DNA from 4 places in the Bradyrhizobium sp. AUGA SZCCT0169 genome. Region 3 is predicted to be linked to each of the others. Evidence: predicted binding sites of a transcription regulator. Region 3 holds the regulator's gene; each other region holds the start of a gene.
The links. The regulator PhoB, encoded in region 3, activates phosphate uptake and scavenging genes when phosphate is short. The targets are predictions, from matches to a motif close to TGTCATNNANCTGTCAT.
Positions count from the first base shown of each region.

Region 1: the regulator PhoB is predicted to act here: its motif matches at 3,894-3,910, upstream of phnC (phosphonate ABC transporter ATP-binding protein).
Region 2: the regulator PhoB is predicted to act here: its motif matches at 2,569-2,585, upstream of JQ609_RS20830 (YbhN family protein).
Region 4: the regulator PhoB is predicted to act here: its motif matches at 4,714-4,730, upstream of JQ609_RS14605 (esterase-like activity of phytase family protein).

Region 1 is NZ_JAFCMC010000020.1:21,414-28,754, reverse strand. It holds gene JQ609_RS21665 (alkaline phosphatase) at 1-1,146, shown strand, start outside; gene JQ609_RS21660 (DUF1045 domain-containing protein) at 1,178-1,885, opposite strand; gene JQ609_RS21655 (alpha-D-ribose 1-methylphosphonate 5-triphosphate diphosphatase) at 1,967-3,160, opposite strand; gene JQ609_RS21650 (chloramphenicol acetyltransferase) at 3,157-3,825, opposite strand; gene phnC (phosphonate ABC transporter ATP-binding protein) at 4,024-4,839, shown strand; gene phnD (phosphonate ABC transporter substrate-binding protein) at 4,920-5,858, shown strand; gene phnE (phosphonate ABC transporter, permease protein PhnE) at 5,941-6,825, shown strand; gene phnE (phosphonate ABC transporter, permease protein PhnE) at 6,822-7,341, shown strand, end outside.
Region 2 is NZ_JAFCMC010000018.1:105,027-112,367, reverse strand. It holds gene JQ609_RS20840 (EAL domain-containing protein) at 1-1,716, opposite strand, end outside; gene JQ609_RS20835 (hypothetical protein) at 2,098-2,256, opposite strand; gene JQ609_RS20830 (YbhN family protein) at 2,733-3,788, shown strand; gene JQ609_RS20825 (hypothetical protein) at 3,919-5,886, shown strand; gene JQ609_RS20820 (DUF3313 domain-containing protein) at 5,883-6,764, opposite strand; gene JQ609_RS20815 (acetylhydrolase) at 6,761-7,341, opposite strand, start outside.
Region 3 is NZ_JAFCMC010000012.1:184,649-191,989, forward strand. It holds gene pstA (phosphate ABC transporter permease PstA) at 1-192, shown strand, start outside; gene pstB (phosphate ABC transporter ATP-binding protein PstB) at 189-1,010, shown strand; gene phoU (phosphate signaling complex protein PhoU) at 1,034-1,750, shown strand; gene phoB (phosphate regulon transcriptional regulator PhoB) at 1,837-2,538, shown strand; gene JQ609_RS16680 (GcrA family cell cycle regulator) at 2,721-3,230, opposite strand; gene JQ609_RS16685 (aspartate aminotransferase family protein) at 3,713-4,918, shown strand; gene argF (ornithine carbamoyltransferase) at 4,918-5,844, shown strand; gene JQ609_RS16695 (Hsp33 family molecular chaperone) at 6,038-7,039, shown strand.
Region 4 is NZ_JAFCMC010000010.1:137,849-145,189, reverse strand. It holds gene JQ609_RS14620 (methyl-accepting chemotaxis protein) at 1-146, shown strand, start outside; gene JQ609_RS14615 (mucoidy inhibitor MuiA family protein) at 360-2,033, shown strand; gene JQ609_RS14610 (enoyl-CoA hydratase-related protein) at 2,291-3,127, shown strand; gene JQ609_RS14605 (esterase-like activity of phytase family protein) at 3,301-4,656, opposite strand; gene JQ609_RS14600 (heme ABC transporter ATP-binding protein) at 4,810-5,610, opposite strand; gene JQ609_RS14595 (iron ABC transporter permease) at 5,607-6,701, opposite strand; gene JQ609_RS14590 (hemin ABC transporter substrate-binding protein) at 6,698-7,341, opposite strand, start outside.

The DNA.
Region 1 (7,341 bases), on a different contig from region 3:
TCGTTCGTGTGGTCGGGCGATACCGCTGGCCAGGGCTGGGGCATCGATCCCGCCCGCGGCGGCATGCGGACTTACAAGACCATGCTCGTAAACCGCCCGGACTTCTTCATCCATTCCGGCGATCACATCTACGCCGACTGTCCGATCGAAGCCGAATTGAAGCTGCCGGACGGAGGCTTGTGGCGGAACATCGTCACCGAGGACAAATCCGTCGTTGCCCACAGCCTCGCGCAATATCGCGCCAACTACAAATACAATCTGCTCGACGAGAATCTGCGCGCCTTCAACGCGCAAGTGCCGATGCTCGCGCAGTGGGACGATCATGAAGTGACCAATGACTGGGCGCCGATCGGCACCGCCGACGAGACCGGCTACGCCGAAGACGGCAGCTCTCACCTGGTGGCGCGGGCGGCCCGCGCGTTCCATGAATTCATGCCGATCCGCAACCTGGCTGGGCAGGCGGGGCGGATCTATCGCAAGGTCGCCTATGGGCCGCTGCTCGACGTCTTTCTGATCGACATGCGCAGCTACCGCGATTCGACGTGGAATAATCGCGACGACCGCAGCGACACCTGCATTCTCGGCCCGGCGCAACTGGCCTGGCTGAAGCGTGAACTCACGGCGTCCGATGCGACCTGGAAGGTCATCGCCGCCGACATGCCGATCGGATTGATCAGCGAGGATGCGATCGCGCTTGGCGACGGCCCGCCGGAGCGGCGCGAATGCGAGATTGCCGATCTGCTGTCCTTCATGAAACGCATGGGCATCAGCAACACCGTGTGGCTGACGGCCGACATGCATTACACGGCCGCACATCGCTACCATCCGAACCGCGCGGTGTTTCAGGATTTCGAGCCGTTCTGGGAGTTCGTCTCCGGACCGCTGCATGCGGGGACCTGGGCGCCGGCCCCGCTGGACAATACGTTCGGACCGGCGGTGGCGTTCCAAAAAGGCTGCAGCGCGGAGCAGGGCGAAAACCTCGCGCCGTGTTTCGGACTTCAGTTCTTCGGCCGGGTTGATATCGATGGCCAATCGGAGGTCATGACGGTGACCTTGAAGGATGTCGACAATCTGGATCTATGGTCGGTGGATATCGACCCGCGGCCGGATGGACGGCAGAAGCAAGTGCTGTCTCAACACATCTGATCCGCCTGACGCGGCGGCAATGCGGTTGCGCCTAACCCTGGCCTGGCATGAGGACGAATTGCCTGGCGATCCGGAAGCGGGAATCCGCGCTGTCCTGACGGAATAGCGCGAGCCGGTCGATCGCGAGCGTATCGAGGCCGAGCGTGGAAAACCTATTCCTCAGCATCGCCAGAACGGTCTCCAGCCGGCTTGCGTCAAGCCGGCCTGTTAACGTCATGTGGAATCGAAACTCTTCCATCACGTAGGGATAGCCCCAGCGGTCGAGATGAGCGCGCTGCGCCGATGTCAGGCGGGAAGGATTGCGGCGCGCACGGTCCGCTTCAGTGAGCGGCGCACGGAACATATCGAATTCGCTGACGCTGTCGGCCGCAAGCCGGATCAAATCACGCGGCGGCTCTGCCGGGATGACAGCAATGAAGCCGCTGATCGAGCCGACCACCGGCCTGATCACTGGAATCGCCCGGGCCGTTGCGGCGAAGGCGGCACACGCCGCGAGGAGTTCTGCTTCAGTCCTGCCTTGTGCCAGCGAGAAGGGTGCCTTCAGCGTGGCGTGAAAGCCGTATTTGCGGGGATCGGCGGTCAGGTCCTGCCAATCCGGCGCAGCGCTGGCGACATCTACCGGAAACGGCAGGTCTTCGCCGCCGAAGGCGTCATAGCCAAGCAACTGCGAGCCGAAGCGGTTGAGATCGCTGGCCTGCGCCGGGGCGTAGTAGATCGCGTAACGCGGATAATTCGACATCGGTGCAGACTAAAGCGTTTTCGAGCGAAGTGGAGCCCGGTTCGCGTGAAGAAAACGCGTCAAGACAAAAGACTCGGCGCGTCAGGCGGCCGCAACCGTCTTGCGCGGCGCCGTTGAGGGACTGCGCAGGCGGCCAGCCTCTGTCAGATGCACGAGGCGTCCCGCGGCCATGACGGCGACGACACGCGGCCGCAACGGCACCCTGTCATCGACGAAGATGATGTCGGCACGCTGGCCGGCGGCGAGAACGCCGCGATCGGTGAGGCCGGCGGCGCGGGCGGGGGCTGACGATGTCAGCTGCCAGGCCTCGGCCAGCGGCAGCACGCCATCCGCAGCAAGACGGAACGCTGCCAATAGCTGCGCCGGATAATAATAGTCCGACGCCAGCACCGAGCATAAGCCCTTGGCGATCATGTCGGAGGCCTTGGTCCAGCCGGTATGACTGCCGCCGCGGACGACATTGGGCGCGCCGAACACGATGAAGTCGCCGGCCTCTGCCGCCTCACGTGCGGTTTCCTCGTTGACCGGAAACTCGGCGATGCCGACGCCCTGCGCCCGAAACGCCTTCCGCATCTCGGGGCTCTCGTCGTCATGCGAAAGCATGCGCACGTTGGCGTCACGCGCCGCTTTCGCCAGCCGGGCGATCGAGGCCGGCACCTCGTGCGCGCGGCCGACGACGCTCGCCACCAGCAAATCGAACGCCTCGTTCGAAAGCCCGGTGCGCTCGACCATGCGGCTGCGCTTTTGCGGCTTGTCGAGGTTGGCGACCGTCGCATCCATATGGTCGTTGAACGCGAACAGGTCGATGCGCCCGTCCGACAACCATTCGATGATCTCGGCTTCGGCGTCGAGATTGTAGGTCTCGTGACGCAGATGGAAGCGGGTGTCGGCCGAAAGCTGCGGCCGCATCGACTCGATCGCTTCCAGGAGCCGCCTTGCATTATCGCCAGAGCGCAGGCCCGGCTCCCACGACCACGTCGTGCCGTGATAGACGGTGGTGATCCCGTTGCTGATCGCCTGCCGGTCGCTGTCACCAAGGGCGACGTCGATCGGGAAATCGACGCCCGGGCGCGGCATCATCTGCCGTTCGAACGCATCGCCATGAAGATCGACGATCCCCGGCAACACCAGCAAGCCGCCGGCGTCGATGCCCAGCGAAGCGCGGCCCTGGTCGACGCCGATGGCGCTGATGTCACGGCCAGCGATCCGCAGCGAGGCCTCGTGGATTTCTTGGCCGAGCAGGGCCCGGCCGCCTTCGATGAAAATGTCAGTCACGATGCTGCCCCCTGATGCCTGATCTGCGCGCGGACCGAGCCCGTGCCTGCTTCGTATTTTGCCAGAAAATCCTCTACCGTGAGCTTGCGGAAATCGGGCAGGGCGCAGCGCAGCGTCTCATGGTCCCAATTCCACCAGGCAAGCTCGGCGAGCCGGCCGGCGACCTCTTCCGAAAACCGCCGCTTGATCGGCCGCGCCGGATTGCCGCCGACGATGGTGTAGGCCGGGACGTCCTTGGTCACGATCGCGCCGGCGGCGACCACGGCGCCGGTGCCGACGTTGCGGCCGGGCAGGATGATCGCGCCATGGCCGATCCAGACGTCATGGCCGATATGGATTTGGTGCGCGCGCCGCCATTCGAAGAACGCGGCGTCGTCGCTCTCGCCGGAAAAATAGGCCCTGGCCCGGTACGTGAAGTGCGCCTGAGTCGCGCGGTGCATCGGGTGATTGCCCGGATTGATCCTGGTCATTGCCGCGATCGAGCAGAATTTGCCGATGGAAGTGTAGGTGATCTGGGCGTCATTGACGACGTAGGAATAGTCGTCTATCGACACTTCATGCAGGATCGTGCGCGCGCCGACTTCGCAATAGGCACCGAGCCGGGTGTCGTGCAATTTCGCCGTGGGATCGACGGTCGGGTCGACTGAAAGCATTTTGCCGGCCATACGGGCGTCTCTCCGCGACAAAGGTGGTGTCACGATGGCACGTCATCAATGGGCATGATGACATCTTCGTGACGGTTGCATGACGGATATCGCGTGGGCGATGAGGGTGTGGACGACGCCGCACCGCAGCGTGATTGTCACACAACTGTAAAGTCCAATCGCTAGCGATGATCCACGAGTGGGATTCTGGAGCATTGCATGCTGGTAGTGGAAGGTTTGACGTGCCGTTTCGGCACAAAAGCCGCAGTGGATGATGCGTCATTCTCAATCGCGCCCGGCAGCTTCGTCGGCGTGATCGGCCGCTCCGGCGCCGGCAAGTCGACGCTGCTGCGGATGATCAATCGCCTCGCGGAGCCTTCCGAAGGCCGCATCCTGTTTGAAGGCGTCGACGTGACCGCGCTGCGCGGCAAGGATTTGCGGCAGTGGCGCGCGCGCTCGGCGATGATCTTTCAGCAGTTCAATCTGGTCGGCCGGCTCGATGTGCTGACCAATGTGCTGATGGGGCGGCTCGCCGAAATCCCGTCCTGGCGTTCGCTGACGCAAACCTGGCCCGAACGGGACAAGGCGCTGGCGATGTCGGCGCTCGAGCAGTTCGACATGGCTTCGCTTGCAGCCCAGCGCGCCGACCAGCTCTCCGGAGGTCAGCAGCAGCGGGTCGCGATCGCGCGTGCGCTGGTGCAGGAGCCGGATATCATTCTCGCCGACGAGCCGATCGCTTCGCTCGATCCACGCAACACGAGGATCGTGATGGATGCACTGCTGCGCATCAACAAGCATTTCGGCATCACCGTGATCTGCAATCTGCATTCACTCGATCTGGCGCGAGCCTATTGCGACCGCCTGATCGGCATGTCCGCGGGTCGCATCGTGTTCGACGGGGCGCCGGCGACGCTGACCGACCTCATTGCGCGCGAGCTTTACGATCTCGAAGCCAACGACGTCATGGGCGCAGCACCCGCACATGCGCCCGATGGAGCCGCCGTCCCTGAGCTGGGCACTGCGGCGGCGGCCTGAGCGTTTCGTCTGTAACAGGGCGGCCGCTTGCAAAGCTGCAAACCGCCGAAAAAATGCGTAACACAACAAGAGGGCACACCATGATCAATCGTCGTATCGTTCTGGCCGGCGCGGCCGCGCTGGCGTTTTCGGCCTCCGCCGCTTCTGCGCAGGACTGGAAGGGCAAATATCCGGAACTGACCTTCGCCGTCGTGCCGGCGGAAAACGCTTCGGGCGTGACCGAACGCTGGGCGCCGTTCGTCGCCTATCTCTCCAAGGAGCTCGGCGTGAAAGTCACGCTGCGCATTGCCAACGATTATGCCGCCGTCATCGAAGGGCAGCGTTCCGGCAACATCCATATCGCCAGCTACGGCTCGGCGTCGTTCGCGCGCGCGCGGATGACCGGCGTCAAGACCGACGCGTTCGCCAACGACATCAATGCCGATGGCTCTACGGGTTATTACTCGGTGTTCTTCGTCAAGGCGTCGAGCCCGTACAAGAACATCGACCAGCTGAAGGGCAAGAATCTGGCTTTGGTCGATCCGAATTCGACGTCGGGCAACAACGTGCCGCGCTTCGAACTCGACAAGCTGGGCGTCTCCGATGCCGACACGTATTTTGGCAAGGTCGTGTTCAGCGGCAGCCATGAGAATGCCATCCTGGCACTCACGCAGGGCACCGTCGAAGTCGCCGCCAATCAATGGACCACCGACGACGACTCCACGCTGGCCCAGATGCTGACCAAGGGCATGCTGAAGAACGCCGACGGCACAGCGATGAAGAAGGATGATTTCCGGATCGTCCATAAGTCCGCGCCCATTCTCAATGGGCCCTATGCCTATAATTCGGACCTTCCGGCAGATTTGAAGGCCGCCATCGCCAAGGCGTTTGCGGATGCACCGACCAAGGACAAGGCCGCCTTTGAGCGTCTTTCCGACGGCCAGAAAAAGGCCTTCAATCCCGCCACGACAAAGGATTGGGACGGCATGATCGACCTGATCAAGTTCGTGGACAATCTTCGCAAGAAGAAGGCGTCCTGATCGATCGGCGGAGCGAGACCAGGCCGGGTCCATGCGACCCGGCCTTTTTCCGTTCAGGACATAACCGGCACAGCAGCCTTCCATGACATCAGCCGTATCCATCCTTCCAGCCCAGCAACTCGCGGTGCTCAACGACGCTTATCGTGCGGCGGTGGCGCGCAAGCGGCTGCGGATGACGCTGGCAACGGCGGTATTCTTTGCCGTTCTCGTCATCGCCGCCATCGGCGCCGAGGTGAATCCGGTCACGTTCGTCAACAAGATCGGAAATTTCGTCAGCTACTTCGACCGCATCGGCACGCTGGAAAGCGGCGCGCGGGTCTGGTCCGATATCGGCGAGTGGTTCTGGGGTTGGAAAAAATGGCTGGCGCTGCTCGGCGAGACCGTCCTGATCAGTTACGTCGGTACCCTGGCCGGGGCGATCCTTGCTTTTGCGCTCAATTTTCTGGCCGCCGAAAATACCTCGCCGGCGCCATGGCTGCGGTTTACCATTCGCCGCCTGATGGAATTCTGCCGTACCGTTCCGGACATCGTGTTCGCGTTGATCTTCGTGATTGCGTTCGGTCTCGGGCCGATGGCCGGGGTTCTCGCCATCATGATCCATTCGGTCGGCGCGCTCGGCAAATTGTATTCCGAAATCGTCGAGAACATCGACATGAAGCCGGTCGAGGGGGTGCGATCGACCGGCGCGAGCTGGATCGCGTGCATCCGCTTCGCCGTCGTGCCGCAGGTCGCGGCGGGTTTTGCCAGCTACACATTGCTGCGCTTTGAGATCAATGTGCGCGGCGCGTCGGTGATGGGTTTCGTCGGAGCCGGCGGCATCGGCCAGGAACTCGTCGTCGCCGTCAGAAAGTTCTTTTATTCCGACGTCAGTGCGATCCTGCTGATGATCATTGTCACCGTGTTCCTGATTGATATCGGCACCGGATGGGCGCGCGGGCGGCTGTTCGGCAAGGAGGCACGGGCATGACACGGTTTCCTGCACCGGACTCCGGAGAGCTGCGCGGCCGCTATCCCGAGGTTTTTGACCGGCCGGTTTCCTCCCGTCTCGCGATCCCCGCGATGCTGCTCGCAGCATTCGGGATCTTCGTGTTCGGGCTGGTAGAGCTGGAGTTTTCGCCGGCGCGGATGCTGGCCGGGTTGAGCCAGCTCGGCTGGATCACGATGATGATGATCCCGCCCGATCCCGGCGGTTCGCTCCCGGTCTATCTCGTTGCGCTCGGTGAAACACTGTCGATCGCGCTGCTGGGCACCACCCTTGCCGCGTTGCTCGCGCTGCCGGTCAGTCTGCTGGCGGCAAAGAACATCGTGCCGTCGAGCATCTTCCGCTTCCCGGTCCGCCGCTTTCTCGATTCGATCCGCGGCGTCGACACGCTGATCTGGGCGCTGGTCTGGATCAACGTTGTCGGGCTTGGGCCGTTCGCGGGCGTGCTGGCGATTGCGGTGGCGGACTTTGGCGCGTTCGGCAAATTGTTCTCCGAAGCGA
Region 2 (7,341 bases), on a different contig from region 3:
GGCGACGTCGCGGATCGGTTGATAATAGACCTCGAACTCGTCGCGCTGCAGCGCCGCGCGCAAATCCAGTTCCAGAATGCGCCGCGCCTGGGCGCGGGCATCCATTCCGCTCTCGAAAAAGCGATAAGTGCCGCGGCCATCCGCTTTGGCGCGATAGAGGGCGAGATCGGCCTTCTTCAGCAACTCATCGGGGTTCTTGCCGTCCTCGGGCGCCAGCGAGATCCCGATGCTGACGCCGACGACGAGTTGGTGCCCTCCGATATCGTAGGGCTCGCCGATCTTCTCGACGATGTGGCTGGCAAGCAAGGCCACCGCCGACGGATCGCAGTCGCTGCAGAACTGCACGACCGCGAATTCGTCGCCGCCAAGTCGCGCAACCGTATCGTGCTCGGTGACACATTCGCCGAGCCGGCGGGCGACTTCCCTCAGCAGCGCGTCGCCGACCGGATGACCGAGCGAGTCGTTGATTTCCTTGAAATGATCGAGATCGAGACAGAATACCGCGAGCTGATCGCTGCGCTTGACCAGGCGCAGCGCCTTCTCAAGCTGCTCGCGGAAAAGCGTCCGGTTCGGCAGATTGGTGAGCGCGTCGTGGCGCGCCATATGCGTGATCTGCTCCTGGGCCGCCTGCCATTCGGTGATGTCCTCGAAGGTCGCGACCCAACCACCGCCCTCTTTGGGCTGATCGACGACGCGGATCGAACGTCCGTTGCGGGTGACGACCCGGTTCAGGCTCTCGCCGGCCTTCGCCGCGGTCACCACAATGTTGAAGAATTCATCCGGATCGCCGTCCCATTTGCCGATCGCTTTCTGATCCTTGAGAACGTCGACCAACAAACGGCCCTGCAGGGGCATATTGGTCCGATCCATCATCTCGCTGTAGCGCTGGTTGAACAGCATGATGCGGCCGTCCGCATCGAACATGCAAAGTCCCTGCGACATGTTTGTGATGGCCGAGTCGAGCAGAACCTTCTGCTGATGCAGCTCGCTGCTTGAACGGCGATCGAGTATCGCCGCCACGAACGTTATGCCGAGAATGGCGAACGCCGCCACCGCGGTCAGAAAGGAAAGCGCCGCCGGTGAGATCGTCAATTCATCGATGACGAGGGTCGGATCGGCAACGAGCGTCACGGCGCCCATCGCCGTGAAATGGTGGGAAACGATCGCGATCGTCAGCAGGCCCGTGGCAGCCACGGTATGTTTGCGGTCGTCCCGGCGCGCGGCGACAACGAGCGCCAGGCCTGCGAACACGCTCCCGAACACGACGGATGCCAGCACGATGCCGGGCGACCAGACGATGCGCGCCGGAAGCTCGAGCGCCATCATGCCGGTGTAGTGCATCGCTGCGACGCCAGCGCCAACAACCGCACCGCCCATCGCAAGCGTCGACCGGCGATCATTGAGCAGGGCGATGCTGAGGCCGGCCGCCGCGATCGACACGGCGAAGATCAGCGACAACAGCGTGACCGGAATATTGTAACCGGCCCCCGAGCCGGGATCGTAGGCCAGCATCGCCACGAAGTGGGTAGCCCAGATTCCGCAGCCGCCGACCGCGGCATCAAGGCCGACCCAGATCGCTCGGGTGCGACCGTGAGAAGCCCGGGCCCGATGAAACAGGCTGACCGCTACCGCGCTGGCGAGCCAGCAAATGATGCCGCCGAGAACGACCAGCCGCAAATCATGCTCGGTGACCAGGCAATTCAGAACTTGATACATCACAGACCCCTGCTAGCGCTCTGTAATGACGGCGCTAATGGTGCATGTGAGGTAACCGACGCGGTTTCGTCTGCTCCGATGGTGAATAAATGCTTCGCGTCCTCGCGTGCGGGTTGCGGGTTCCCGCCATCACCCGGTGATTTCCGCTGTCACCTGAAACGACGAACCGGCGAACTGATTCCCAGGTGGTGAGTACCGCACCGGCAGTGGGAGGCCGGCCAGAATCGCAGCCACGGACGCAAGAACGCGCGCGATTTTCACGCGCGGCGTTTTGCCTCAATGACCCGGACAAATCAGCTCGCGGCCTGCAGACCAACCGTGGGCTCCGCCAGCGTATGGTCGCGCGGCAGCTTCCGCCCGGACGGTCACAGCGAGATCTCGTCAAGCGCAGCGGCGCAGGCGACATTGCTGAGCGGTTGCATCCAGCACGGCCGCGACCTCGTCCACGACTTGGTCGGCCTTCTGGATGATGGCGTCGATCGACGGGCCATTGACCGCCTTGCCCACCGGTCCCCGCAGCGGAAGCACCTTTCCGGGCATGCGTCCGTTTCGTCGAGATGACAGAAAAAGCCCCGTTTAAGCTGCTTTTCGGCCGCCTTCTCGGGCGTCTTCGGCGGCGACGCTTTCACGAGTTGTCTCTCAGCGTAATATTAGATGTCCGCAATTTGGGATGAACAAGCCGTTCATGGTCGTGATGCCTCCGAATAACCGTCCCCCGGCCTGGGAATGCGAAACCGCGGTCCCTCTCAAGCCGATCTACGCGAGGCGGCCCCGGTACCAGCGGAACGGCGCTTGCAAGAGAGCGTTGGGAACACGCCTGGCCGCGACTCACAATCGTTAACGCGGCCGGATATGTAGGACGTATGACAGGGTTGCCGAACGAACGCAGATGCTAGGCTTGTCAAGGGCTGCACAACGGTTCGATTTTGGCTTATGTGTCTTCGCGCACGGTGCGTCTGACCGTCCCTGTCGCCTCGTTTGACAGGTTTTCTTTTGCCATCCCGCCGGGAGGATGAATGCATCGGCTGCTGACCACGCTTGGGCGTGGCTTCAAGGAGAAGATCGGCTGGAAACGGCTAGGGATCGCTGCGAGTCTCCTCATCATCATTCTTGCGGTCACCCATCTGGTTAACACCCTGAAGGGGGTCGACACCGCGATCATCCTGACCGCGCTGACGGAAATCGCGCCGCATCGCATCGCGCTGGCTGCACTGTGCGTGGTAGGCGCGTTTTGCACGCTGACCTTCTATGATTTCTTTGCGCTGCGAACCATCGGCAAGACGCACGTCCCCTATCGCATCGCTGCGCTGTCGAGTTTCACCAGCTACACCATCGGCCACAACATCGGCGCCACCGTTTTTACCGGCGGCGCGATCCGTTTCCGGATCTATTCCGACTACGGCCTGAGCGCGATCGATGTCGCCAAAATCTGTTTCCTCTCGGGCCTGACCTTCTGGCTCGGCAACCTGTTCGTGCTCGGCATGGGCATGGCCTGGCATCCCGAAGCGGCGACGGCCATGGACCTGCTGCCGCCATCGGTGAACCGGCTGATCGCACTCGGCTGCCTCGCCGGCATCGCGGCCTATTTCCTCTGGCTGATCACCGGAGACAGCCGCCGCGAACTCGGCCAGAACGGCTGGAAGGTGGTGCTGCCCTCGGCGCGGCTGACGCTGCTGCAGGTCGCGATCGGCGTGATCGATCTCGGATTTTGCGCGCTGGCGATGTATCTGTTGATGCCGACGCAGCCCCATATCGATTTCGTTTCGCTGGCGGTGGTCTTCATCCTCGCAACACTTCTCGGCTTCGCCAGCCATGCGCCGGGCAGCATCGGCGTGTTCGACGCCGCGATGCTGGTAGCGCTGCCCCAGTTCGGCAAGGAACAATTGCTGGCGACGCTCGTGGTATTCCGGATCCTGTATTTCCTGCTTCCGTTCGCGATCTCGATCTCGATCATGGGTGTGCGCGAACTCTGGCTCAGTGTGTTGCAGCCTTGGTACGAACGCCGACGGCTCGCAGAAGCCTGCACCGCCTCGGCCCGGGTGCGGCAGCCGATCAAGAGCCGCCAGTCCTAGCAGCCGCTTGGCCCCGGTGGTTCCAGCTCGGCGTGTCCGGTAACGGCAAAATTATTGTCGTTATCCGGACTTTTGGGCTAGCGCTGCCTCATTCTCTTATTTCTGCCTTACCGCTAACGTCAAACGCGCCATGGCCGGAATTTTACCTCGATCGATAACATCAGTCGCGCTGCTCGCCGGCGCGCTGGCGGCGCTCTCGCCTCCCCCTGCGGAAGCGCAGATCGCCCAAGGCGCCATGCAGATTTCGTGGGAGGTCCGCAACCGCTTCCGCCTGTTCCGGGAAGAACGGGATTTTCAGCTGCATTCCGAAAGTGGCCGCGGCCGCAGCGTTCTGGCCGCCGAACAGGCGCTGGGATTGCAAAGCGACGGCCGCGGCTGGGCACGAAACACCGTGAACCGGCTTTGCATCGATCTTGCCGGCCGCGTCAGCGAGCCCTGCACGCGCGATAACGTCAAGGAAAGCTATCTGACCCCGATCGATCATCCCATCACCGTCCGCCTGACGGGACAGGTTCCGGTTGGCGCCACCTGCGCCTGGTCGTTTGACGATGGCGACGGACCGCAAGGATCCACCTTCGACTGCGCCGAGCCGGTCAATTTCCGGGTCCGCTATGGACGTACCACCGTTGCCAGCGTCGACGTCTCCGCCGGCTCGGACGGCGGCCAGCGCGTCGCCACCGAGATCTCGGTGCGCGACATCTTCATCGCCGGCCTCGGCGACAGCATCGCTTCCGGCGAGGGAAATCCGGACCGGCCTATCGCGCTGTCCGATGAAGGCTTTTGTTTCCGCTCCTATCTGGGAACGGCCGCCTCGCAATATTACCGTCCAAGCCGCGCCGGCTATAAAGGCGGACGGGCCTGTGAAGCGCCGGATACGATGGCCGTTTGGCAGCGGCAGAGCGCGCTCTGGCTCAATGCAGCCTGCCACCGCTCGCTCTACAGCTACCAGACGCGGACCGCATTGGCGCTCGCCGTACAATATCCGCATATTGCGGTGACGTATCTGCCGCTGGCCTGCACCGGCGCCACCATCGCCGACGGCCTGTTCGGCTCGCAGCGCGCCCGTGACTGCCCGCCGTCGAAATCCGGCAGCTGCCGGGGCACGGTCAATGCCCAGCTCTCCGAATTGCGCGAAGCCGTTACGGCGGCCAAAAGCCGGCAGCCCGACCGCAAGCTCGATCTGGTGCTGCTGTCGATCGGCGCCAACGACATTTATTTTTCGGGGCTTGTCGCCGACGTGATCGTGGACACGGCAACGGAGCGCGCCCTGTTCCGGCGCAGCGGCGTGCTGGCGTCGGTGGACGATGCAAGGGGCGCGCTGATGCGCGACCTGCCGCAAGGATTCGCCAAGCTGCGTGAGGCGTTAAAGCCGCTGGTCGGCGACATGTCCCGCGTGGTCTACACCTCCTACGCCAACCCGACGCTGGCCAATAACGGCGCACCCTGCCCCGGCGGACGGGCGGGCTTTGATATTCATCCCTCGTTCAACGCCGAGCCGCAGCGGCTCGCCGCGGTCTCGAACTTTGTCGAGGGCGAATTCCTGCCGCAGCTCAAGGCGCTCGCGCTGTGCCAATCCGGCATCCTGTGCCGCAACCCGCGCGCCGACCGCATGACCTTTGTCGATGCGCATCAGGCGACGTTTGCGAACCACGGTTTCTGCGCGCGTGCGGAGAGCGATCCCGAATTCGATCGCCAATGTTTCTCGGCCCGCGGCGAGAGCTTCGATCCTGATATCGTCACCGCCGCCAGCCAGCCGATGCTGTGCGGCCGCAGCGCCGCGGAATATCGCGCCTATCTGCCGCGCGCGCGCTGGATCCGCGACGCCAATGACAGCTACTTTGCGGCAATGACCTATCCGCAGGGCTTGCCGTCGTCGCAGCAGCCCGCCGACATCCACGACGCGACCTGGGGGGTCCTGTCGGCGGTGTATGGCGGCGCCGTGCATCCCACCGCCGAAGGCCACGCCGCCATGGCGGACGCGGCACTGCCGGCCGCGGCTGCCGTGCTGCAACTGGATGCCGCCGTACCTGAAGTGATTTCGCAGCCGGTATCGCCGATCCCGGGATTGCCGATCCCGGGATTTCCGGGGACGCGTTAGCGTTCGAGCGCGGAAACTGCCTTCGTGTCGACACGCGGAGCAGGTTCAGGGTGGATCTCGTTTGCTGGCGTACCTCGGTCGGTCCAATCCGGTGGCAGTCCAATCCTCTCGCCGATCATGCCAACCAGTCCCGGCGCTCGCCCGAATGCTTCACAAGCCACCTCCTTCGGCGCTCCGCCGAGGGAGGCCTGCAATCTGGCGATCGATGGCGGTGACGAAATTTTTCCGAACGGACTCTCGGCCGTGACCAGCAATTTCCCGAAATCGTCTCCGAAGGCAGAAGCGAGATCGTAGGCGTCCCCGTCGCTCGACACGCGTGGCGCGCTGGTAAAGGAATTCGCGCCACGCGCCCAGATCATGGCGGCTTTTTGGCTTCCATTACGATCACGGGCCTCGGCCTCCACGGCGAGGCTCCCGAGCCCGATCGGAAGCCGCGGGACGGGGATCGGTAAACCAGGGGCAACGATCGACGGCACGACGCTCGCGACCTTGGAGACGCCGGCGGCCGTCGCATCGGTCGGCGCCACGTGGATGATCACCGCACGGACACTCAAATCCGCCGTCTCCGTCGGGGCGACGACGCGGAAGCGCTCGCTCAGAGCAAGGCACATGGCTCTGCTGACCGTATTCTTGATCAGCCTGCGCTGCTCGTCCGAGAAGGGCACGCGCGCGGCGGCTGCCGTGAGGGCGGTTGGCTCGATCCGCAGGGTCTTTGCTGCGAGAATCTCGGCCTTGCTGACCCGAACCTGCGACTTGGTCAGAAGCCCGTCGGACGGGGTCAGATTGTCGTAGGACGCCAACGAGCCGGACCGCTCCAGTTGTACGGCCGAGCAGCCCCCGGCCATCCAGCCCAACGCCGCGACGACGATCCACCTCATGGCGTAACCGGCAAGCCGATCGCTGAACCCTGCACCACCCGGCGGGAACGGGCGCTCAGAGCCGGCGAAAGCGCTGACCCGGGCGCGGACGCCAGAATAGGTTGCCATGTCGCATTCCAACGCGTCAGCGCCGTACCGTTGCCGTCGAAGGCCATATCGAGAAAAGCCAGCGTGAGCTCTGCCGTGGCGGCCTTCACTTTCGGGTTGAGGGCCGGACCGCCCGTGAACGCGCGATCTGTAAATATGCTGTGCGAGCCCCCTTCGAATACGGCGAGCAGCTTGCGCGGTGCGGCCATTGCGTCGAAGACGGCGAGCCGGTCGGCTGCGGGCGAGTAATACCCGGGAATTTGGATGACATCATTGGTGGCGGTCACATGCAGAGTGGGAACCGTGATTTTGCTCAGCACCGGAGCCAGATCGGTTTCACCGTAGAACGGCGGTGCAGAGATCACGATCGCCGCGGCAAAGCGCGGGTCGCGGGCCTCGACCCACTGCCCTTCGCGCAGCACGCGCGCGCCGACGGCAAGAAGCGCCGTGTTCGCACCATACGAATGACCAGCCGCCACGATGCGCCGAC
Region 3 (7,341 bases):
TCGAACCAGTTCTTCAGCCTCGACATGACCAAGACGATGGCGAACCTGCCGGTTACCATCAACAACTTCGTGCAGAGCCCCTACGAATACTGGAAGCAGCTCGCCTGGAGCGGGGCGCTGCTCATCACCCTCACCGTACTTGCCCTGAATATTGGCGCACGCATCCTTGGCGCTGAGAGGACAGCAAAATGAACGATCTTTCTGTATCCGTGAGTGGCGCGAACGGACCCGTTCCCCAGGTGGCGCTGCCCGACGCGCCGCCGAAGGTGACCGCGCGCGGCCTGAATTTTTATTACGGCGAGCACCACGCGCTGAAGAACATCAACCTCGCGCTCGGCACCAACAGAGTCACCGCCTTCATCGGGCCGTCCGGCTGCGGCAAGTCGACGCTGCTGCGGATCTTCAACCGGATGTACGATCTGTATCCGGGCCAGAAGGCGACCGGGCAATTGATGCTCGACCAGACCAACATCCTCGACCCCAAGCTCGATCTCAATCTGCTGCGCGCCCGGGTCGGCATGGTGTTCCAGAAGCCGACGCCGTTTCCGATGACGATCTACGAAAACATCGCCTTCGGCATCCGCCTTTATGAGAAGATCTCGAAATCCGAGATGGACGGCCGCGTCGAAAAGGCGTTGCGTGGCGGCGCGCTGTGGAACGAGGTCAAGGACAAGCTGAATGCATCGGGCCTCAGCCTCTCCGGCGGCCAGCAACAGCGGCTCTGCATCGCACGCACCGTCGCGGTGCGCCCGGAAGTGATCCTGTTCGACGAGCCCTGCTCGGCGCTGGACCCGATTTCGACCGCCAAGATCGAAGAACTGATTACGGAGTTGGCGGAGGATTACACCATCGCCATCGTGACCCATAACATGCAGCAGGCGGCGCGCGTCTCGGACAAGACCGCCTTCATGTATCTCGGCGATCTGGTCGAATTCGACGACACCAACAAGATTTTCACCTCGCCGAGCGATCGACGCACCCAGGATTACATTACCGGCCGGTTCGGCTAAGCGCACATCGCGAGGAGAAGACAATGGCTTCAGAACATACCGCGAAGGCGTTCGACAGCGATCTTCAGGAACTGACCCGCCTGGTCGCCGAAATGGGCGGCCTTGCCGAACGCATGATCACCGAATCCGTCGATGCCCTGATCCGCCGTGACGTCGCGCTTGGCAAGCGCGTGGTCGCGTCCGACGTCGAGATCGACCGCCTGCAGCACCTGATCGAGGAACGTGCGGTGCTGACGATTGCCCGCCGCCAGCCGATGGCCATCGACCTGCGCGAGATCGTCGGCGCCATGCGGGTGGCCACCGATCTGGAACGGATCGGCGACCTCGCCAAGAACATGGGCAAGCGCGTCGCCGCGCTGGAGAACGATTTCCAGCCGCTGAAGCTGATCCGCGGTCTCGAACACATGACCGATCTGGTGCAGTCGCAGGTCAAGTCCGTGCTCGACGCCTACGCGTCGCACGACCTGCCGGCGGCGATGGCGGTCTGGAAGGGCGACGAGGAAGTCGACGCCATCTGTACCTCGCTGTTCCGCGAACTCCTGACCTACATGATGGAAGATCCGCGTAACATCTCGTTCTGCATCCATCTGATGTTCTGCGCCAAGAACATCGAACGGATCGGCGACCACGCCACCAACATCGCCGAGACCGTGTTCTACATGATCGAAGGCCAGCAGATGCTCGACAAGCGCCCGAAGGGCGACATGACCAATTTCGCCACGACGGTGCCAGGAAACTAGAATCGAAACTAGATGCGAAACTGGAAGCGGAAGACGTTCGCGTAACAAACCGCGTCAAAATACTGGATATCAAGAGGCTGACATAGATGAACGCACGCATTCTGGTGGTTGAAGACGAGGAAGCGCTCACCACGCTTCTGCGCTACAACCTCGATGCCGAAGGCTATGAGGTCGAAACCGTCGCCCGCGGTGACGACGCCGATACAAGGCTGAAGGAGCGGGTGCCCGACCTGATCGTGCTGGACTGGATGCTGCCGGGCCTGTCCGGCATCGAACTGTGCCGGCGCTTGCGGGCGCGGCCGGAGACCAAGGCGCTGCCGATCATCATGCTGACCGCGCGCGGCGAGGAAAGCGAACGGGTGCGGGGGCTGGCGACCGGCGCCGACGACTACATCGTAAAACCCTTTTCGGTGCCGGAGCTGCTGGCGCGGGTGAAGGGCCTGCTCAGGCGGGCGAGCCCGGAGCGGCTGGCCACCGTGCTGACCTATGGCGATATCGAACTCGATCGCGAGAAGCGCCGCGTCGCGCGCTCGGGCCGTCCGATCGATCTCGGCCCGACCGAATATCGCCTGCTCGAATTTTTCCTGGAACATCCCGGCCGCGTGTTCAGCCGCGAGCAACTGCTCGATAGCGTCTGGGGCCGCGACATCTATATCGACGAGCGTACCGTCGACGTCCATATCGGCCGCCTGCGCAAACTGCTCAATCCCGGCCGCGAACAGGACCCGATCCGCACCGTGCGCGGCGCCGGCTACGCGCTGGATGACCGCTTCGCGAAGGTCGAGTAGGGCGGGTAAGGCGCAGCAATATCCGCTGTCGTCCCGGCCTTGAGCCGGGACCCATAACCACAAATATTGATTGCTCTAAAAAGGCTGGAGCTCCAGCCAAGCATAACCACGGCCATCGGTGGTTATGGGTCCCGGCTCAAGGCCGGGACGACGGCAAATATTCGTCGTAACGCCGCGCGCTCTTAGCGCGTCGGCTTCGGCGCCGGGCGGCGGCGATCGGAGGCCGGCTGATAGGCGATGCGCGAGTGATGTGCGCAATAGGGCAGGCTGGTGAGCGCCTTGCCGCCGCAGAAAAAGAATTCCGAGCTGGACGGATCGCCGATCGGCCAGTGGCAGGTGGCCTCGTTCAATTCGAGCAGCGTCAGCCGCTGGCTCATCGGCACCACATTGTCGTAGGCGACCGGATCCGGCTCCATCTCCACCTCGAAGGCGTGGGCCAGCGCGGTGTTGCCGCGCGACACCGGGCGCGCCACCCGCATCATCTGCTGGGCGGGGCGCGCCTTGCGCTGACGCGGCGCGGCCGAGGACGGGCTCTTGGCACGGCCGGAAAGACCCAGCCGGTGCACTTTGCCGATCACTGCATTTCGCGTCACATTTCCAAGTTCCGCGGCGATCTGGCTGGCGGAAAGTCCGCCCTCCCAGAGCTTCTTAAGCTGCTCGACGCGCTCGTCGGACCAGGTCAATACCGTCATCGCATTCTTCCCTTCGCACAGAGCCGGCCAATTGGGGGGCAGCGCTGGCGATGCCAATTCTCAAAAATCCCAGCGGGCAGAATCCCTTAGCCCTCGCCGGGCGCATAAAAGCCGCCCGAACGTTTACGCCTTACAAAATGGACTCTAGGGGTCAGTACTTCCGCACGAGATGTCGTACCCGACAGCCCAGACGCTACAATATGGCGGGACTCTGGCGCAAGAGTCCGCGTCCGTGCGTCCACATGTTCCGGTATTTATGCATTGCAATTAGAGTTTTCCACGGCACCGGAATGCTACGGATTGCTTTATCCTGCACTGCAGGAAAGCCGTTTTTAGGCGTGTTGACACGGTCCAAAGCCAGCATAGAATGCCTGTCACGTGCCGCCCCGAAAAGGCGGCACGTTTTGTTTTCGCAAGACCGGCTGTGCCGCGTTCGCACCAATGCACGCTATGTGGCCGGTCTCTAACCGTCAGTGATGGCCATGACCAACAGCGCCCCGTCGCATCTGCTTCCCGTTTTCGCGAGAGTCGATCTCGGTTTCGAACGCGGCGAAGGCGCGTGGCTGATCTCGACGTCGGGCGAGCGCTATCTCGACTTCACCTCGGGTGTGGCGGTGAATGCGCTCGGCCATTGCCATCCGCATCTGGTCGCAGCCTTGCAGGAGCAGGCCACCAAGCTCTGGCACATGTCGAACCTGTTCCGGAGCCCGGACGGCGACAAGCTGGCAGCAAGGCTGTGCGAGCAGAGCTTTGCCGATCTGGTGTTCTTCTGTAATTCCGGCGCGGAAGCGATGGAATGCGCGATCAAGGTCGCGCGCCGCTATCACGCCGCCAAGGGACATCCCGAGCGCTATCGCATCGTCACCTTCGAGGGCGCGTTCCACGGCCGCACGCTGGGCACGCTGGCGGCGACCGGCTCGGCCAAATATCTGGAAGGCTTCGGTCCGCCGCTGGATGGCTTCGACCAGGTCGCGCATGGCGATCTCGAAGCGGTCAAGAAGGCGATCGGGCCAGAGACCGCCGCCATCCTGATCGAACCGGTGCAGGGCGAGGGCGGCGTCCGCAGCGCGCCGCATGCGTTCTACAAGGCGCTGCGCCAATTGTGCGACGACAAGGGCCTGCTGCTGATCTTCGACGAGGTGCAGACCGGCATGGGCCGCACCGGCGATCTGTTTGCCTATAAGCGCCTCGGCGTCACCCCCGACATCATGTCGCTGGCAAAAGCGCTCGGCGGCGGTTTTCCGATCGGCGCCTGCCTTGCCACGGCAGAGGCGGCGTCCGGTATGACGCCGGGCTCGCACGGCTCGACCTTCGGCGGCAACCCGCTGGCGATCGCCTCCGCCAACGCGGTGCTCGACGTGATGCTCAAGCCCGGCTTCTTCGACCACGTGCAGAAGGTGTCGCTGCTGCTGAAACAGAAGCTCGCTTCCGTGGTCGATCGCTATCCTTCCGTGCTCGCGGAAGTGCGCGGCGAAGGGCTGCTGATCGGCGTCAAGGCCGTAGTGCCCTCGGGCGATCTCGTTGCCGCGCTGCGCGACCAGAAGCTGCTGACGGTCGGCGCCGGCGACAATGTCGTGCGCTTCCTCGCCCCGCTGATCGTTTCCGAAGCCGAGATCGAGCAGTCCGTCCAAAGCCTCGAGCGCGCCTGCATCGCGCTGTCGGGCGACAAGAAGAAGGCGGCGGGGTGATGAGCAAGTCCCTACGTCACTTCCTCGATATCAGCGAGCTGCCGCCGAAGGAATTGCGCAACATGCTGGACCTGAGCGTCGCCATGAAGGCGAAGCTGAAGGCGCATGAGAAGAACAAGAAGCCGCTCGAGGGCAAGACGCTGGCGATGATCTTCGAACGGCCGTCGACCCGCACCCGGGTCTCGTTCGACGTCGGTATGCGCCAGCTCGGCGGCGAGGCCATCATGCTGACCGGCGCGGAAATGCAGCTCGGGCGCGGCGAGACCATTGCCGATACCGCGCGCGTGCTGTCGCGTTACGTCGATGCGATCATGATCCGCATCCTCAACCACGATGCGCTGCTGGAGCTTGCCGCCAACGCCACCGTGCCCGTCATCAACGGGCTGACCCGGCGATCGCATCCCTGCCAGGTGATGGCTGACCTGATGACGTTCGAGGAGCATCGCGGTTCGATCGAGGGCCGCACCGTGGCCTGGACCGGCGATGACAACAACGTGCTGGCGTCATGGGCGCATGCGGCGGAGCGTTTGAAGTTCAAACTGAACGTGGCGACCCCGCCGCAGCTCGCGCCGAACAAGGCGATGAAGGACTGGATCAAGGCGACGCAGGCGCCGATCGTGCTCGGCAACGACCCGGAAGCCGCCGTCGCCGGCGCCGACTGCGTCGTGACCGACACCTGGGTGTCGATGGGCGACAAGGACGGCGAGCATCGCCACAACGTGCTCAAGCCCTACCAGGTCAACGCCCAGCTGATGTCGCTGGCCAAGCCTGATGCGCTGTTCATGCACTGCCTGCCGGCCCATCGCGGTGAGGAGGTCACCGACGAGGTGATCGACGGCCCGCAATCGGTGGTGTTCGACGAAGCCGAAAACCGCCTGCATGCGCAAAAAGGCATTCTGGCCTGGTGTTTTAACGAAGTGGCGTAGGTCGTTCTTCGTTTTTGCGTTCCCCGGACGCTGCGCAGCGCGCCGCACTTGCGACGTGGTGCGCTGCTGATCCGGGTCCACGTTGTTTTGCCGCGATGGTCCCGGCTCTGCGGAGCAGCGTTGCACGCTGCACCGCGTCCGGGACACGAACCACCCCTTTCGATTCCCGTCCCCCGACCCCAGATAAAGCGCCATGACTCAATCCCCCGACATCAAAATCACGACTGAGGCGCCGATCCGCGCGCCATCGGCGGTTCCCATCGACGATGCGGCGTTGCCGTTCGAGGTCAATGCGCTCGACCTGCGCGGACGGCTGACCCGGCTCGGCCCGGCGCTCGACGACATTCTGACCAAGCACGATTACCCGGCGCCGGTCTGCAAGCTGCTCGGCGAGGCCATCGTGCTGGCGACGCTGCTTGGCTCGTCCCTGAAGTTCGACGGCCGCTTCATCCTGCAGACCCAGACCGACGGCCCGGTGTCGTTCCTGATCGTGGATTTCCAGCTGCCGGATCGGCTGCGCGCCTATGCGCGCTTCGATGCGACGCGGCTGAAGGAGGGGCAGGATTCGGGTGCGTTGCTCGGCAACGGTCATCTGGCGATGACCATCGACCAGGGCGCGGACATGAGCCGCTATCAAGGCCTGGTGGCGCTGGAAGGCGGCAATCTCGAAGACGCCGCGCATGAATATTTCCTGCGCTCCGAACAGATCCCGACCCGCGTGCGGCTTGCGGTCGGCGAGGAATGGCGCGGCAGCGGCGACGGTCCGAAACACCGCTGGCGCGCCGGCGGCATGCTGCTGCAATTCCTGCCCCAGGCGCCTGAGCGGGCGCGGCAGGCCGACCTCGATCCCGGCGATGCGCCGGAAGGCGCCGCCACGCATGCGGTGGCCGAAGACGACGCCTGGGTCGAAGGCCAGTCGCTGATCTCGACCGTCGAGGATGTCGAACTGCTCGATCCGGACCTGTCGGGCGAGCGCTTGTTATATCGCCTGTTCCACGAACGCGGCGTGCGCGTGTTCACGCCGTTAGCCCTGCGCGCGCAATGCTCCTGCTCGCGCGACGCGGTGTCATCGATGCTGAAAAGCTTCCAGCCGCAGGACCGCGCGGAAATGGTCAAGGACGGCAAGGTGGTGGTGACCTGCGAGTTCTGCTCGTCGGTCTATGAGTTCACGCCTGATGAAGCCGGTGTGGAGTAGGGATGCAATTCTGCCTACCACCGTCATTGCGAGGAGCGTAGCGACGAAGCAATCCATTCCTCCGATTGCGGCGCTCTGGATTGCTTCGCGGAGCCTGTCATCGGGCGCGCATTCGCGCGACCCGTTGGCTCGCAATGACGATGTGGGGGCGAGCAGCCGCGACAAATTGGCCCGACGGGCAAATCACTTCTGTTTTACGGAAATCATGTCAAGCCCAAAATTTCTGTAAATCAAAAATATTTCTCTTTCTATCTGACCCAAATCAGTGCGCATCTATCGCCATCCCGTCCTACTCAGAAGGG
Region 4 (7,341 bases), on a different contig from region 3:
CCCACATCACCGACGTCCGGCAGGGCGCCAGCGAGACCGGGGCGGCCTCGGAGCAGGTGCACTCGGCGGCGCAATCGCTGTCGGGCGACAGCAACCGCCTGAAGCTCGAAGTCGGCAAATTCCTGAACTCGGTGCGGGCGGCCTGACACCGCCACCGATTTCAGCAGTGGACGATCGCGGCGGGCCCTGAACCGGCCGCTCGCGGCGATCGTCAGCCCCATCAGCCGCGATCCCGCCGCGGCGCTGCCTCACCGAAACCCCAATCGAACCAGTTCCTCGCTCGCAACGTCTCATCACCAGGGGTGGTGGGAGTTTTTTTGCGTCGCCGGTCAGCAGGCGGCCTTAGGAGAGGGAAACCAATGCGATTTTCAGCCAAGTGTTCAGCCAAGTGCCTTGTGACGACCAGCCTCGTCGTGGTTGCGGCGTTGGCCGCAGCACCGGTGCGGGCGGCCGATGTATCAGCCAGTTCGGCCGTCGATGCCGTCACCGTCTATCCCGACGGCGCCAGCATCACCCGGGTCATCACCGTCGATCTTCCGGCCGGCGACCACTCGGCCGTGCTGAAGGATTTTCCGCTGACGCTGGATCCGTCCTCGCTGCGGGTCGAGGGCGAGGCGGGGGCAAAACTCACCATTGGCGCCATCGATGCCAAGCCGCCGCGCGCGGCGCCGCCGGTCAATCTGCCCGAACTCGACAAGCGCATCGAGGCGTTGAAAGACCAGCGCGCCGATCTGCAGGGCGCGATCAATTCAGCCGCGGCGCGACGCAAATTCGCCGAGCGGTTTGCCGATGCCTCGCCGGCCGGGATCGGTGACAAGGGCGAGGCGCGTCCCATTGCCGAATGGCGCGCGGCCTTTGCCGCCGTGGCCGAGGAAGTCGCTACCGCCGACAGCGCGATCCGCGACGCCGAACGCAAGCAGCGCGAGCTCGACCGCGAAATCGCGCGGCTGGAAGCCGACCGGGCGCAGAAGCCGCCGAGCAAGCTCGAGGTCCGGATCGAGCTCGCCGCCGCGGCTGCGACCAAGGCCACGCTGCGGGTGACCTACGCGGTGCGCAACGCGCGCTGGACGCCGCTGTACGATGCCCGTCTCGACACCGGCGCCAGAGACCGCAAGCCCGCGCTCGAACTGGTGCGCCGCGCCGAAATCACCCAGAACACCGGCGAGGACTGGTCGAATGTCGCGCTTGCCGTTTCCACCGTGCGCACCGCGCGCGGCGGCAAGGCGCCGGACCTGAATTCGCTGATCGTGCAATATCCGCCGCCGCCGCGGGCTGCCGCATCCGTCAGCGGCGGCATGGATGCCGCCAAGCCATTGGTACGCGCGGCGCCCGCGCAACGGGCGCCAGAGGCAATGTCCGAGCGTGCCGACGAGCAGCAGGCCGCCGCCGAAGTCAGCGGCTTCCAGGTGGTGTTCAAAATTCCGGGCCGTGTCAGCCTCGGCGCCAGCGAGGGCGCAAAGAGCCTGCGCGTCTCCTCTGCGATCATCGCGCCCGATCTTGCGGTCCGCGCGGTGCCGGTGCTGGATCCGACCGCGTTCCTGGAAGCCAGCTTCAAGCAGACCGAAGACGCGCCATTGCTGCCCGGCCGTGTCGCGATCTATCGCGACGGCGTGTTCGTCGGCCGCGGCCAGATGGCCGCCGCCGGCAAGGACGAAACCGTCCGCCTCGGCTTCGGCGCCGACGACAAGATCAAGATCGAGCGCACGACAATCAAACGCAACGAGGGTTCGGCCGGCCTGATCGTGACCACGTCGAAGACCGACGAGCGCTCGTTCAAGACCACCATCCGCAACGGCCACGACTTCCCGATCAAAGTCGCGGTCGAGGATCAGCTGCCGGTCAGCGAGAACGAAGACATCCAGGTCGAAATGCTGTCATCCTCGACGCCGCCGACCACGACCAACCTGCGCGACAAGCGCGGTGTGCTGGAATGGGCCTTCGAGGCCAAGGCCGGCGAAGTCCGCGACATCGGCTTTGCCTGGCGCGTGCGCTGGCCCAAGGACAAGGGCGTGGTCATGAACCCGGCGGGCTAGCTCGTCATGGCCGGGCGTAGCCGTCTGAAGCACGGCGTCGCTTCCGCTCGCCTATGTCCCGGCCATCCACGTCTTCGTCATGGAGGCAAGCAAGACGCGGATGCCCGGCACAAGGCCGGGCATGACGGAAGGTGAGCAAAGGCCGTGGGGTGCTGGTCTGCATCCCGCGGCCTTGCCGCAGCTTGCGACTTCCTCTCTGATATCGGCATCAAGCTAAGGACCGCCCAACAGGTCCCGCGAACAGGGAGAAGCCACCGATGCCATACCAACACATTCTCGTCGACGATCCCCGGCCGCGGGTCCGGCGCATCACGCTCAATCGTCCCGAAAAGCGCAACGCGCTCAACAACCGCCTGCGGGCGGAAGTGTTCGAGGTGCTGGAACAGGCCGATCGCGATCCTGACATTTCGACCTCGATTATTCGCGGCGCTGGTCCCTGCTTTTCCGCAGGGTACGATTTGTCGGCGGATAACCGCGTCGATCAGCCCTATCACTCGGCTGCCGGCCCTGGCCAATGGTCGCGGCACGTCGTCGAGGGCTGGTTCGGGATCTGGGATCTTGCAAAACCCGTGGTGGCGCAGGTGCACGGCTATTGCCTTGCCGGCGGCACGGAGCTCGCGACCGCCTGCGATATCGTCTATGTCGCGGACGATACGCAAATCGGCTATCCGCCCGTGCGGCTGATGTCGCCGCCCGACATGCAATATCACCCCTGGCTGGTCGGCATGCGCCGCGCCATGGAGCTGATGCTGACCGGGGACGCGATGTCCGGCCGCGAGGCCGCCGAATGGGGCTTTGCGACGCGGTCGTTTCCGCTCGAAGAGTTAGATACGCGCACGCTGGATTTCGCCGAGCGCGCCGCCAAAGTGCCGATTGAATTGCAGCAGCTCAACAAGCGCTCGGTGCACCGCGCGATGGAGATCATGGGCGCCCGCGCCGCGATGCGCGCCGGCACCGAAATCCAGGCGCTGGCGTTCACGACGGAAGCTTCGCGCAACTACATGTCGACATTCCGCCGCGACGGATCGAGCGTAAAGTCACAGCTCGACCAGCGCGACACGACGTTTGGTGATTATCGGACGCGGAAGGAGTAGGTCTCTTCTTACCTCTCCCTGCTTGCGGCCCGCTTGCGGGGAGAGGTCGAAGTTCGCGATAGCGGATTTCGGGTGAGGGGGTACAGGTCTATCAACTGACACTGCTTTCGCGGTGAGAGCCCCTCACCCCGACCCTCTCCCCGTGAAGAACGGGGAGAGGGAGACCAGAGAGCTCACTTCGCCTTCAAAAACTCACCCACTTCCAGCAGCACGAACTCGTTGTCGTCGGCCTTGTTCGGATCGCGGCTCGAGGAGAACGGCAGATTGTTGTCGTTGCCGACGATGATGTGGGTATCGTCGACGCGGTCGACGTTTTCGATGGTGAAGAACGGGAACGTCAGCACGCCGTCATTGAGCGGCTTCCTTGCCTTCTTGTCGGGATCGCGGACCTTCATCAGGTCGATATAGGCGATCTTGCGCACCGGCTTGCCGGCATTGGCGTCGTTAAGCTCGACCTTGTAAACGCGCTTGAATTTGGCGAGGTCGGGGAAGCAGCTTTCGCCGCGGGTGCCTTGCGGGCAGGCCTTGTCCGCGGTGCCTTCGCCATTGTCGCGCTCGATGATCAGTCCGGAGGAGGCGTCGATCATGTTGAAGTCGCCGATGGCGTGGCCGTTGGCCTCGAACACATAGTGCCAGTAGCGCCCGGTGAATTTTTCGGCCGCGACGTCGAATTCGAGAATCCGCGCGGCTTCCTTGCCGTCGACCTTTTCAACGTCCTTTTTCTCGGCGTCCCACAGCGGGCCTTCCAGCAGGCCGTAGAGGAACTTGCCGTCCTTCGATCCGCCAAAGCCTTCATAGCCCTTGGAGCGGCGCAGGTTGACGGTGGTGTAGCTGGCGCCCGGCGCGCCCGGCGACTGCACCGACCAATGGTCCGGCGAACGCACCGGCTTGCCGTCGGCGCTGGTGTCGAACACGGCGAGCACTTTTCCGGTCTTGTCGGCTTTCAGGATATAGGGACCGAATTCATCGCCGATCCAGAAAGTGTCGCCGATGATCTGGAAACCTTCGGTGTCGAAGTCGGCGCCGGTGAGGTAGCGCTTGGCGGTGGCTTCGTGCATGATGCGGAACGGCACCTTCTTGTCGGGGTCATGCAGGAAGACGGTTTCCTGGCGCTCGATCGTGCCGGTCGCCCAGTCGATCTTGTGCCGGTTCAGGTACAGCATCGAATCCGGCGAGTTGTAGCGCGAGCCCATGCCGTTGTCGGTGAGCACCCAGAACGAGCCGTCAGCCATCACCTTGATGCCGGAATGGCCCTGCAGCGGCTGGCCCTTGAACGGCAGCGAGACGCCGGTCGGGCGCTCATAGGATTTTCCCATCACGCTGCCCAGCGCATCGATCCGGCGGCCGGTGGTGTATTTGCCGGCATTCTTGAGGTCATCCGGCGCGTCGGCGGGGGCCTCGACAAAGGATTGCGCTGATAGCACGGCGTGGCCCTTCAGCGTGGCCGGAAACTCGCCTTCGCCTTGCGCAAACGCGGCACCTGTAACCAGAAAGACCGAGGCGACGGAACAGAGCAGTGACATGCGCATGGTAATATCTCCTGTGAGAAACGATGCCGTGTTCTCCGGGGAGCGTGTAACAGCCACCTGACAGTTTTATGAAACACCGGTGATGCCGTTGGATAAAGTTGCGGCCTTACGCCGCCCGCGCGAACGAGGATACTTGGGCGGATCCTTGGGCGGCTACCGGGTCGCGACCGGCCGCATGGTCTGCGGCAGCAGGAACGGCACGCCATGGTCGGTATACTCGACGGTGACGTCCACTTCGAAGATGCGGCGGATGGTTTCGGCCGTGATGGCGTCGGTGCGGCCGCCATCGATCGCCAGCCTGCCGCGGTGCAAGAGCACGATCCGGTCGGCGAAACGCATCGCGAGATTGAGATCGTGCAGCACCGCGATCACGGCAGTGCCGCCCCGCGCGCGCAGCTTGGCGGTTTCCACCAGGTCGATCTGGTGGCGCATGTCGAGGCTCGAGGTCGGCTCGTCCAGGAGCAGCAATCCCGGCCCGTGCTGCGCCTCGCCGCAGGCGAGCTGCACCAGCACGCGGGCAAAATGCGCGCGCTGTTGCTCGCCGCCGGACAAGGTCGGCAATTGCCGGTGGCTGAACCGCTCCAGCCCGACCTCATGCAGCGCCGCATCGACCAGCCGCTGCGCGGCGGCGCGGCTGTTGTCGCCCGCGCCCATCGCGACGATCTCCCCGACCGTGAACGGGAAAGTGACGTTGACGTGCTGCGACAGCATGGCGCGATGCTGGGCCAATTGGCGCGGTCTGTAGGCGTCGATGCCGCGCTGCTTGAGTTCGACATGGCCGCGGGTCGGCCGGAGGTCGCCAGACAGCATCCGCAACAGCGTTGATTTACCCGCACCGTTGGGCCCGACGATCGCGACCATCTCGCCGGCGGACACGCGCAGGTCGATGGCGTCGACCAGGGTCGCGTCGCCGATCCGCAGCGACACCGACCGTGCTTCGAGCATCGGATTCATAGTCCGACCAGCCCGCGCTGGCGCAGCAGCATGGCGAGGAAGAATGGCGCGCCGACCGCAGCAGTCAGGATGCCGATCGGCAATTCGGCAGGCGCAACGATGGTGCGCGCCAGCGTATCGGCCCCGACCAGCAGGATCGCGCCTGATAATACAGAGGCGGGCAGCAGCAGCCGGTGCGCCGGCCCGATCACCAGCCGCAGCAGATGCGGCACCACGATGCCGATAAATCCGACGACGCCGCAGATCGACACCGCAACGCCGGTCATCGCCGATACCAACACGATCGAAATCCGCTTCAGCCGCTCGACATCGACGCCGCTGTGAAACGCCTCGGCCTCGCCGAGCACGAGCACGTCGAGCCCGCGGCCGATCCACAGGCAGGCGATCAGCGCAAACAGCAGCACCGGCGCCAGCGTGGCGACCTTGGGCCAGGTCGCGCCGCTCAGCGATCCCAGTAGCCAGAAGGTGATGTCGCGCAGCTGGCGGTCGTCGGCGATGAACACCAGGAGCCCGATGCCGGCATTGGCGATGGCGGCGATCGCCAGGCCCGCCAGCAGGAAGATCGCAATCGAGGTCCGGCCCGAGCGGCTGGCAATGCCGTAGAGCAGGATGGTGGTCGCCAGCGAGCCGAAGAAGGCGGCCAGCGGCAGCAGCTGGTTCTGCATGAAATGCAGGTTTTCGCCAAGATGGCTGTTGGTGAACACGATGGCGCTGGCCGCCGCAAACGCGCCGCCGCTGGAGACGCCGACGAGGGCGGGATCGGCCAGCGGATTCCGGAACAGCCCCTGCATGATGGTGCCGGACGCGGCGAGCAGGCCGCCGACCATCGCCGCCGCCGCGATCCGCGGAATCCGGATCGACCACAGCACGAGCTGATCGCGCGCCGCCAGCGGATGCGGCGATGCATCGCTCCACAGGCCGAGCGCTGCCGGAAGCCGCGACAGCGGAATTCCCGCTGCGCCCATCGTGAGCGCGATCAGGGCCGCACCGGCGAGCGCCAGCAGCAATCCAGCCAGCGTCAGCGTGGCGGCGGGCCGCAGCGTGATGCCGCTGCGGCGCTTCGCGCTCTCCGCCTCGGCCACGGCGGTCATTGCCGGCAGTTCGCCGTCAGCGCGGCCGGCGTGAATTTTTCCGCCTGCGGCGCCAGCGACGGATAGAGCTTGACCGAGAGGTCGCGCGCGGCGGCCGCGGTGCGCGGACCGAAGCCAAGCAGATAGAGGCCTTCCATTGCAATGAAGGCCTTGTTCGCCACCACAGGCGTCATCGCGAAGGCCGGATGGACAAAGACGGCGTCAGCTTCCAGCGAGCCCTTGCTGCGCTCGATCGAGAGCACCACGTCGGGCCTCGCCGCGACGATCGCCTCGTCATTGATGATCTTGTAGCCGTCATAGCTGTCGATCGCGTTGACGCCGCCGGCCAGCGCGATGATTTCATTCGCCGCGGTCTTCTGGCCTGCTGCCATGGCGCGGCCGTTGAGCATCGACATCACGAACATCACGCGCACCGGCTTTGTCACTTTGGCGCGCAGATCGCGCAGTTGCGCCAGATCGCCGGATACTGCCGCGGTCAGGCATTCCGCCCGCGCATCGGCGCCCATGGCGTGGCCGACCAGCCTGATCTTGTCGAGCAGGCCCTGTTCGGAGAAGGTTTCGGGCACCAGCACCAGCGGCACCTTCGCCGCCTCCAGTACGTCCATGGTTTCCTTCGGCCCCGAGCCTTGCACGGCAAGCA